3 regions of the Parageobacillus sp. NEAU-HV-2 genome follow, and region 1 is predicted to be linked to each of the others. Evidence: riboswitches for the same ligand, from Rfam matches in the RefSeq annotation. Region 1 holds a riboswitch; each other region holds the start of a gene.
The links. Region 1 has a riboswitch for thiamine pyrophosphate ahead of thiM (hydroxyethylthiazole kinase). Riboswitches for the same ligand answer to the same signal wherever they lie in the genome.
Positions count from the first base shown of each region.

Region 1 (3,281 bases):
CGAGAATTTTATCGCCAATTTTTTCGCGGACGATACGCGCGTCTTCATCTTCCTGCCCGATATGCACTCCATCGGCGTCAAGAGCAAGGGCCAATTCGACATCGTCATTGACGATAAACGGAATGCCATGCTCTTGGCAAATGTGCTGCAATTGCTTGGCGAGCTCATATTTTTGTTCGCCAACTAGCGCGCCGCTCCCTTTCTCGCGGAACTGAAAGAGCGTAACGCCGCCCGCAACCGCCTCTGCCAATACTTCTGCCGGCGCTTTTGTGCAGTTTACGCTTCCCATGATAAAATATACTTTTAGTTGTTCCCTCATTGTGTCGCTTGCTATTCGCGCCATTCTGCTCACCTACCGCGCCGTTTTTTCCCGGTACGCCCAATGGTTCGTCGGGCCGTGACCATGACCGATTCCTAATTCATGCTCAATTGCCGCTTGAATAAACAATTTCGCCGTCTGCACTGCTTCCTGTACCGTTTTTCCTTTTGCGAGCTCTGCTGTTATCGCTGCTGCAAACGTACATCCTGTTCCGTGCGTATGTTTTGTTTCGATGCGTTTGCTTGTGAAATAGAAAAATTCCCTGCCGTCATATAATACATCGACCGTTTCTTCCCCATCATCGTCATGGCCGCCTTTAATCACAACATACTTCACTCCTAGTTCATGCAGACGTTTCGCTGCTTCCTTGCGGTCATCCATCGTTCGAATCGTAAGACCGGTTAATGCTTCTGCTTCCGGAATGTTCGGGGTAACCACCATCGCTAGCGGAAGCAAATGCGTTTTTAATGCGCTTACCGCCGCTTCTTGCAACAATGGTGCGCCGCCTTTAGCGATCATGACCGGGTCGACGACGAGACGGTCCCACCCGAATTGCTTCACTTTTGCAGCAACCGCTTCAATAATTTCTGCACTAAACAACATCCCCGTTTTTACTGCATCCGCTCCTAAATCAGTTCCGACGGATTCAATTTGTTGTGCGACCGCTTCCGGTGGCAGCGGGTACACCCCTTGCACCCCAAGCGTATTTTGCGCCGTTACTGCGGTGAGCGCAGACATGCCAAATACACCTAATTCTTGAAATGTTTTTAAATCGGCCTGAATTCCGGCGCCACCACCGCTGTCAGAACCAGCAATCGTCAAAGCTTTATATACCATCATGTTCTCCCCTCTTTATCCTTTTTGTTCGATGCGGCCGTATCGGCCAATCTCTTCCGCTCCGATGCGGGAAAGCGCGTTTAAAAAGGCGATTTGGAAGCTGCCAGGTCCTTGTTCCCCCGCTTCACCCGCCGCGATTTCGGCGGCGACGCCATAGCTGACAAGCGCGGCTGCCGCTGCTTTCAGCACATCTTGTTCCACCGCGGCAAAAGCGCCGATCACAGAGGTCAATAAACAGCCCGTTCCCGTTACTTTCGTGAGCAGCGGATGTCCGTTATGGATAACATATGTTGTCTTGCCGTCTGTGACAACATCGTCTTTTCCCGTGACCGCAACAACCGTTTTTAGCTGTGCCGCCGCTTTTTCCGCCAAGGCAACGACATCGCCACTTCCTTCTCCGGCGTCGACTCCTTTAATCTCCCACGTTTCCCCAATGACATTGGCAATTTCTGCCGCATTGCCGCGAATAACGGACAGTTTGACCGCAGCGGCAATGCGGCGCGCCGTCTCCGTGCGGTATGGCGTCGCCCCGGCGCCGACCGGATCGAAAATAACCGGAACACCGGCTTCGTTTGCCGCTTTTCCGGCAATCAGCATCGCTTCTACTTCTGTTGGATTTAATGTTCCGATATTTAAGACAAGCGCCCCGGCGATTTTCGCCATATCGGCCACTTCCTCTTTCGCGTACGCCATCACCGGCGAGGCGCCAAGCGCCAGCAAGCCGTTGGCGGTAAAATTCGTGACGACAACATTGGTGATGTTATGTACAAGTGGATTAGCTTGTCTCACCTTTTGTAATACACTTGCCGCTTCTTGATTATTCACCATTCCCATCCTCTCCTTTTTTGAGAAAATAAAAAACACTTTGCGCGCAAGCAAAGTGTATAAAGCGGCCCCATCCTCACTTTCCCTGCGCTGGCATTACCCAAACAGGTTCAAACGGTCAACGGCGGAATATAGCCGTACTCTCAGCCTGCTTCCGCAAGCTCCCGCATTGCTATATGGTTGTTCACCAAACAGTCTACTCTTTCTTTTTCGATATTGCAAGCAAAATATTAGGATGGGCGATGATGCGGAATTTCCTGCACTCCTGCCCCCTCAGGAAGCGAAGAAGGCTGGTGCCAACGATGCGGCATTGGCAGATTAAATAAGTCTAAATCGACGATATAGCGGGGCCGCCGTTTCGTTTCTTTATAAATCTTCCCAATATATTCGCCAATCAAACCAAAGGCGATCAGCTGCAGGCCGCCAAGCAGCCAAATCGAGGTGATCAGCGACGTCCAGCCTGTTTGCGTATGGCCGGTAAATTTTAAAACAAGAAAATAGATGCCAAATATTACGCTGACGAAAAAAGATACAAAACCGAGAAGCGAAATCATGCGGATCGGCGTGATGCTGAACGATGTAATCCCATCAAGAGCAAAAGCAATCATTTTCTTCAGCGGATACTTTGTCGTTCCGGCCAGCCGCTCTTTTCGATCATAGTACACCGTTGTCGAACGGAAACCAAGCAGCGGGACGATGCCGCGCAAAAACAGGTTCACTTCTTCAAACCGCTCGAGCGCTTCGACCGCGCGCCGGCTCATTAAACGGTAATCGGCGTGATTATAGACGAGCTCGACCCCCATCGCTTTCATTAATTTATAAAAGCCTTGCGCCGTATGGCGTTTAAAGAACGTATCGGTATCGCGCCGCTTGCGCACCCCATATACAATTTCATAGCCTTCTTGGAATTTTTGGATAAAATCGCGAATGACCGCAATATCATCCTGCAAATCGGCATCAATGGAAACGATGCAGTCCGAACGCGTTTTCGCGGCAAACATTCCCGCCAGCAGCGCGTTTTGATGTCCCGCATTGTGCGCCAGTTTCAGCCCCTTTACTTCCGGATAGCGCAAACTTGCCTTGTAAATGATGTCCCATGTCGCATCGCGGCTCCCATCATCGACAAAAAGGAGCGTGCTGTCAGCGGAAATCAGCTTTTCCGCAACAAGCGCCTCCCGCAGCGCGCGAAGCTGGCGGATCGTTTCTGGCAATACTTCCTCTTCGTTATAACAAGGTACGACAATCGTAAGCATCGGCTCAATCATTTGATCTCCCTCCTTATGGCATCACCTTGTACAAA
Region 1 is NZ_JBXUJJ010000003.1:253,364-256,644, forward strand. It holds gene thiE (thiamine phosphate synthase) at 1-343, opposite strand, end outside; gene thiD (bifunctional hydroxymethylpyrimidine kinase/phosphomethylpyrimidine kinase) at 353-1,156, opposite strand; gene thiM (hydroxyethylthiazole kinase) at 1,172-1,984, opposite strand; TPP riboswitch at 2,046-2,159, opposite strand; gene AC1WMD_RS07595 (glycosyltransferase family 2 protein) at 2,212-3,246, opposite strand; gene AC1WMD_RS07600 (DUF6044 family protein) at 3,260-3,281, opposite strand, start outside.

Region 2 (3,281 bases), on a different contig from region 1:
TTTCTTTGGATGTGAGCAATTTGCCGTTCTAATTTAGAAATTTTCTCTTTCAGCTCAACAATCTCCTTCTGCAGCGCCTGAACATTATTGGTAGAGGGAGGAACCATGTTCGACAAACTCCTTCGCTTTTTGTTTCATCCCTTCTTCTTTAACCGCTCGTTGCAAATCATGCGAGATTTTCATCGAGCAAAACTTTGGTCCGCACATCGAACAAAAATGCGCGACTTTCGCTCCTTCCGCCGGCAATGTTTCATCATGATATTCCCGGGCGCGGTCCGGGTCGAGCGAGAGATTGAATTGATCGTTCCAGCGAAACTCAAAGCGTGCTTTCGATAGCGCATCATCCCGCTGCTGCGCGCCTGGATGTCCTTTTGCCAAATCAGCGGCGTGGGCGGCGATTTTATAAGCGATGACTCCTTCGCGCACGTCGTCTTTGTTCGGCAATCCTAAATGCTCTTTCGGCGTCACATAACAAAGCATGGCCGTTCCGTACGCGCCGATGATCGCCGCGCCAATCGCCGATGTAATATGGTCATATCCCGGCGCGATATCGGTCGTGAGCGGACCTAGCGTATAAAACGGCGCGCCTTTGCAAATTTCCACTTGCTTGTCGACGTTTTCCTTAATTTTATGCATCGGCACATGCCCCGGCCCTTCGATCATCACTTGTACATCATGCTTCCACGCGATTTCCGTCAATTCTCCGAGCGTTTCTAATTCGGCAAACTGCGCTTCGTCATTGGCATCGGCAATCGACCCCGGCCGCAATCCGTCGCCAAGCGATACGGCAATATCGTACGTTTTTAAAATCTCGCATATTTCTTCAAAATGCGTATATAAAAAGTTTTCTTCGTGGTGTGCTAAACACCATTGTGCCATAATCGAGCCGCCGCGTGAAACAATGCCAGTCGTTCGATTGACTGTCATTGGTATGTAACGAAGCAGCACGCCCGCATGAATCGTAAAATAGTCTACCCCTTGTTCCGCTTGTTCGATGAGCGTATCACGGTAAACTTCCCACGTTAAGTCTTCGACGACGCCGTTCACTTTTTCGAGCGCTTGATAAATCGGAACCGTCCCGACAGGTACAGGGGAATTGCGAATAATATATTCTCGTGTCGCATGAATATGTTTTCCCGTCGATAAGTCCATAATCGTGTCTGCTCCCCAGCGCACCGCCCAAAGCATTTTTTCTACTTCTTCTTCAATGGAGGATGTTACTGCGGAATTGCCAATATTCGCGTTAATTTTTACATGAAAACGACTCCCAATAATCATCGGTTCACTTTCCGGATGGTTAATATTCGAAGGAATAATCGCTCTGCCTGCGGCAACTTCCTGGCGCACGATTTCCGGATCTATATTTTCACGAATCGCAACAAATTCCATCTCCGGCGTAATAATCCCTCGTTTTGCGTAATGCATTTGCGTCACAGTTTTTCCTTTTTTTGCGCGCAGCGGTTTTCTCTCGAAAGGCAGAACAATCTCGGATTGTTTCCCATTACGAAATCCGTTATCTTCCGGTTTCACGGGACGACCTTCGTATTCTTCAACATCCTCTCTTTCTAAAATCCATCGTTTTCTTAGCGTCGGCAATCCTTTTTGAATGTCCGGCTGAAAATCAGGATCGGTGTAAGGACCGCTTGTGTCATAAACACGAACAGGTTCATTTTCGATGATTCCTGTTTCCGTCTTTGTCGGACTTAACGTAATTTCTCTCATCGGAACGCGAATATCCGGCCGTGAACCTTCGACGTACACCTTTTTACTGGCAGGAAATTGCATGAAAGATGGGATGTTTTGCATGTAACTTCTCCTCCTTCAAAATAGTAGTGAGGACCTGAAGTTACACCAAAACGCGGGGCAAGATAGGAGAATATATGCGGAAATAAAAATCGGGTTCTCTAAAAGAACCCGATGGAACGCAAATAGCGAAACGTACGCAACAAACACATACACTCCCGCTATCTACTTCCCTACGCTGGCATAACCCAGATCAGGTTCAAAGGGTCAAAGAACTTAAGCGCGTTCTTTTCTCAGTCCAAGCTATTGGACTCCCCTAGTAGATAAGCGACAAAGTTATTTAATTTTCTTAATCTTAACATGTTTATAAAGCAATGTAAACAGTTTTATACCGTAAACCGCTTCAACATCGTTTGCATATCTTCTGCCATTTTGTTTAACGACGAGGCGGACGAAGCAATTTCCTCCATCGATGCCATTTGTTCTTGTGTCGCCGCCGAAATGTTTGCTGCTCCAGAAGAAGATTGTTCCACAATCTCTGTCATGTGCTCAATGGATGCAGCTACCCGTTGCGCGTTTTCCGTCATTTGCCCGATCGATGTGGATACTTGTTCGATTTGGGCATTGACTTCGCTGATAGATTGGCGGATTTGTTCAAACGATTGTCCAGCCGTTTGCGCAACATCGAGCCCTTGCGATACTTCGCTAACTACTGTTTCCATCGATTCAATCGCTTTTTCCGTTTCTTCTTGGATATAGCCGATCAGCTGCGAAATTTGCTGTGCGGACTGAGCAGACTGTTCCGCCAATTTGCGAACTTCATCCGCCACAACGGCGAACCCTTTTCCTTGCTCCCCAGCTCTTGCTGCCTCAATCGCCGCATTTAAGGCAAGCAAATTCGTTTGCGAAGCGATGCCTGTAATCACTTGGGTGATTTGGCCAATTTCGTTCGAACGCTCTCCAAGACCTTTGATAACTTGTCCAAGTGATTGAACATGTTCATAAATAAACTGCATTTGCTCTTCCATTTGCGAAATCGACTGTTTTCCGGATTGCGCTTTTGTCGATGTTTCATTTACGTTCGTTGAGACGTGCTTCGTATTCGTCGCCACTTGCATAAGCGTATCGGAGATATCGTTCATCGCTAACGATGTTTCTTGCACCGTCTTTACTTGCTGTTCCGAACTTAAGGAAATCGTCTCCATTGTTGACGCAATTTGTTCCGCTGCTTTCGTCGTTTGTTCCGCGATGGCTGTTAACTGTCCGGAAAATTGCGCCATCTCATCGGAATGGCGCTGAATGTTGGCGATGACTTCCTGCCACGCTTGGGCCATGTTATTGAGCGAGAGTGCGATCGGCTTTAATTGTCTTACTTCATTCATAGGAACACGTGTGGACAAATCTCCATTTGTCATTTTATCTAAATGATGATTAATAATAGCAATGGGTGCGATAAATCGCCGATAATTCAACATAGCGGAAACGATGCCAAGAATGGCTCCAAATAATACCGTAATCACAAATGTCCACCAAAACGC
Region 2 is NZ_JBXUJJ010000010.1:115,596-118,876, forward strand. It holds gene thiC (phosphomethylpyrimidine synthase ThiC) at 85-1,806, opposite strand; TPP riboswitch at 1,957-2,071, opposite strand; gene AC1WMD_RS15300 (methyl-accepting chemotaxis protein) at 2,130-3,281, opposite strand, start outside.
Region 2: another riboswitch for thiamine pyrophosphate. It lies ahead of thiC (phosphomethylpyrimidine synthase ThiC); the one in region 1 lies ahead of thiM (hydroxyethylthiazole kinase).

Region 3 (3,281 bases), on a different contig from region 1:
ACTGCGTATCCGGATCTTGAAACACATATCCCCAGTTCGTCGGGAGCTGCAAGCGCTCCGCCTTCATCGGCACGTCGATCGAATGCGGAATCAATCCAGACAGCACTTGCAACAACGTCGATTTGCCGCACCCGGACGGACCGAGCAGCAATACTTTTTCTCCCTCGTAAATGGTAAGTGATAAATCTTTAAACAACAGCGTATCTTTGCCTGGAAATTTTAAGCGGAGCCGCTCTACAGCAACGATCGGTTTCATTGCTTCACCGCCACCTTTTTCAGCGATCGAGCGCATCATAATCATCTTTCGAAGCCGGACGCAACATTTGCGTTACCCCCGTTTTCTCTAACGCTTTTACTAGCGAAACGGCGAAAAATCCGGAAATCACCACCGCGCCGACAAAGCGGGCAATCAAGAATAACGCCAAGTTCCAAGGTGCCAGCGCTTCAATGTATCCTTTGTAAAAATCCATCACCAGCGAGCCGATGGTCGCCCCGATCGCGCCGAGCGACACAGCCAATGCGTCAAATCTCTTATAACGAAATGCCGCAAACACCGCTTCCGCCAACAACCCTTGAATCACTCCGTAAATAAGCACTTCAAGCCCCCATTCAGAGCCCATGATCAATTCACCGGAAGAAGCGGCAATTTCCGCCAACAGGGCAACTCCTGGCTTGCGAATGAGCAAATAAGCTACTGACGCGGCGATAAACCACATGCCATAAATCAATTGGTCAAGATGAAAGCCAAACACTTTCACAAAGTCGTACAACGGTCCCCACACTTTATAAATGATGCCGAATACCACCGCAATCACAATCGTTGTTAAAATATCAGCGAGTTTCAATCCTTTAGTTGTTGTGGACATACGCTTGCATCTCCTTTCTTGCTGATGGCCATGTTTCTAAACGATAAGCCATTTCCCAAAATTCGTACTCATACTCACTGCTGATCAGAAAATGCTGCTCCATCCGCTTGCGGTCCGCTTCCGTGACCGCTTCGGCGATCGCATCCAAACGGGCGATTTGCTCTTCTACTAAACTGCGGAACCAATCAGAACTATACGTACCAATCCATTTTTGATAAATCGGCTCGTCTGGCTTGCAATCTTTTAATCTTTCGCCAATCTCATAATAAAGCCAGTAGCACGGTAAAATCGCGGCAATGACGTCGCCTAAATGCCCTTCATACGCCGCCCGGTACATATGGGACGTGTAGGCGTATGCCGTTGGCGCCGGGATAAAAGCCGCTTTTTCTTCGTCAGTAATGCCAAGCAGTTCGGCAAACGTCTCATGCAAGGACAATTCCGCTTCGCATGTGCTCTGGGCATGATGCGCCAGCCTTGCGGTTGTCGCTAGATCTGGAGACTTCGCCGCCCCGATCGCTTGCACTCTCGCAAAATGGCGCAAATAATAGGCATCCTGCATCACATAATAGCGGAAACGGGTGAGATCAAGCGTCCCTTCTCCTAATTCTTTGACAAACGGGTGATGAAAGCTTGCCTGCCAGATCGGGTCAGCCTTTTTCCTCACTTCTTTTGCAAATGACATCCTCTTCTCCCCCTTTTTTCGTAAAAAATAAACGCCACTTCCTTTACAAAGGCGTAAAGAAAGTGGCGTTGCATACGAGTCGTCAAAACTACAGCAAAATATCGATCCGCGACTGCGCTGCTCCACTTCCCTACGCTGGTATTACCCAGATCAGGTTCTAAGGGTCTCAAAGGCACACTTTGATCTCAGCCTTTCTAAAGGCCCCCCTAGTGGATTGCGTCCGTTATGAAATTTTTTTGTTTGAGTTTATCATATCACTTGGAAAATGGTTGTCAACCCTTTTTCCTATTCCACCATCACTGCCGTGCCGTATGCCAAAATTTCCGACGTATTCGCCATAATCGCCGCCGTTGTGATCCGCACGCCGATCACCGCGTTCGCCCCTTGGCGCCTCGCCTCTTCCACCATGCGTTCAATCGCGATCTTTCTCGCTTCATCCATCATTTCCGTATACGCTTTAATCTCCCCACCGACGATCGTTTTCAGCCCGGCCATAATATCTTTGCCGATATGTTTGGACTGCACCGTATTGCCTTGGACAAACCCGATATACTCTTTCACTTGTTTTCCCGGTATGTAATCCGTTGTCGCAATGATCATGGCATCCCTCTTTTCCTTCTATGCTATGTTTATCATTATTCGATATCTCAAAAAAATAACCCTGTCAAATGTCGACAAACGTTGTCTTCATTGCGTCTTTGCCCGCAATTCGGTATTATTAAAAACGCAAATGACTACATCATATTGGAGTGGAGAATGTGGCGAAAGTATTTTTAAAACGAAACCGAAAAAAACGGCTCGAACAAGGTCATCCATGGATTTTTCAAAGCGAAGTTGATCATATTGAAGGCGATTTTGCACCGGGAGATTTCGTCGATGTATACAATCATCAGAACTACTTTTTAGCCAAAGGCTATATTAATCCAAAATCGCAAATGATTGTCCGCGTGTTGACGCAAAATCCCGAGGATGAGTTAAATGAGCAATTTTTTGTCGAGCGCATCCGCCAAGCATGGGCGTATCGCGAACGGATGATTCCCGGCGTCCGCTCATGCCGCGCCATTTATGGGGAAGCCGACTTTTTGCCAGGGCTGATCGTGGATAAGTACGAAGACGTGCTTGTCGCGCAAATTCTTTCCCTCGGCATGGAAAAACGAAAAGACTGGATTTTGCGCGGCTTATTGGAAGTGTTTCAGCCACGGGCGATTTATTTGCGCAATGACGTGTACGTCCGCGAACTCGAAGGACTAGAGCAGGAAAAAGGCTTTTGGTACGGCGAAGCGGAAACGGAAGTGCTCATTGAAGAAAACGGCGTCAAATATATTGTCGATATTGAAAATGGACAAAAGACAGGATTTTTCTTCGACCAGCGGCAAAATCGGGCGGCAATTAAACCGCTCATTGACAGCAACACGACAGTGCTTGACTGCTTTACCCATACCGGTTCGTTTATGCTGAACGCCTGCTTATACGGGGCAAAACATGTCACCGCGGTCGATATTTCCGAACACGCGATTGAAACAGCGAAGCGCAACGCAGCCTTAAACGGCTTTACGAACGTCGAATTTGTCGTCGCCAACGCCTTTGACTATTTGCGCGAAGCGGTTCGCGACGGAAAACAATGGGATGTTGTCATCATCGATCCACCGGCGTTCGCAAAATCCGCGCATGCCGTTCCGAAAGCGCTGCGCGGCTATAAAGATATTAACTTAAACGGCTTGAAGCTGGTCAAA
Region 3 is NZ_JBXUJJ010000001.1:85,661-88,941, reverse strand. It holds partial or broken gene AC1WMD_RS00560 (ABC transporter ATP-binding protein) at 1-181, opposite strand, end outside; gene AC1WMD_RS00555 (ECF transporter S component) at 276-866, opposite strand; gene tenA (thiaminase II) at 850-1,548, opposite strand; TPP riboswitch at 1,659-1,766, opposite strand; gene AC1WMD_RS00545 (YbjQ family protein) at 1,834-2,148, opposite strand; gene AC1WMD_RS00540 (class I SAM-dependent rRNA methyltransferase) at 2,307-3,281, shown strand, end outside.
Region 3: another riboswitch for thiamine pyrophosphate. It lies ahead of tenA (thiaminase II); the one in region 1 lies ahead of thiM (hydroxyethylthiazole kinase).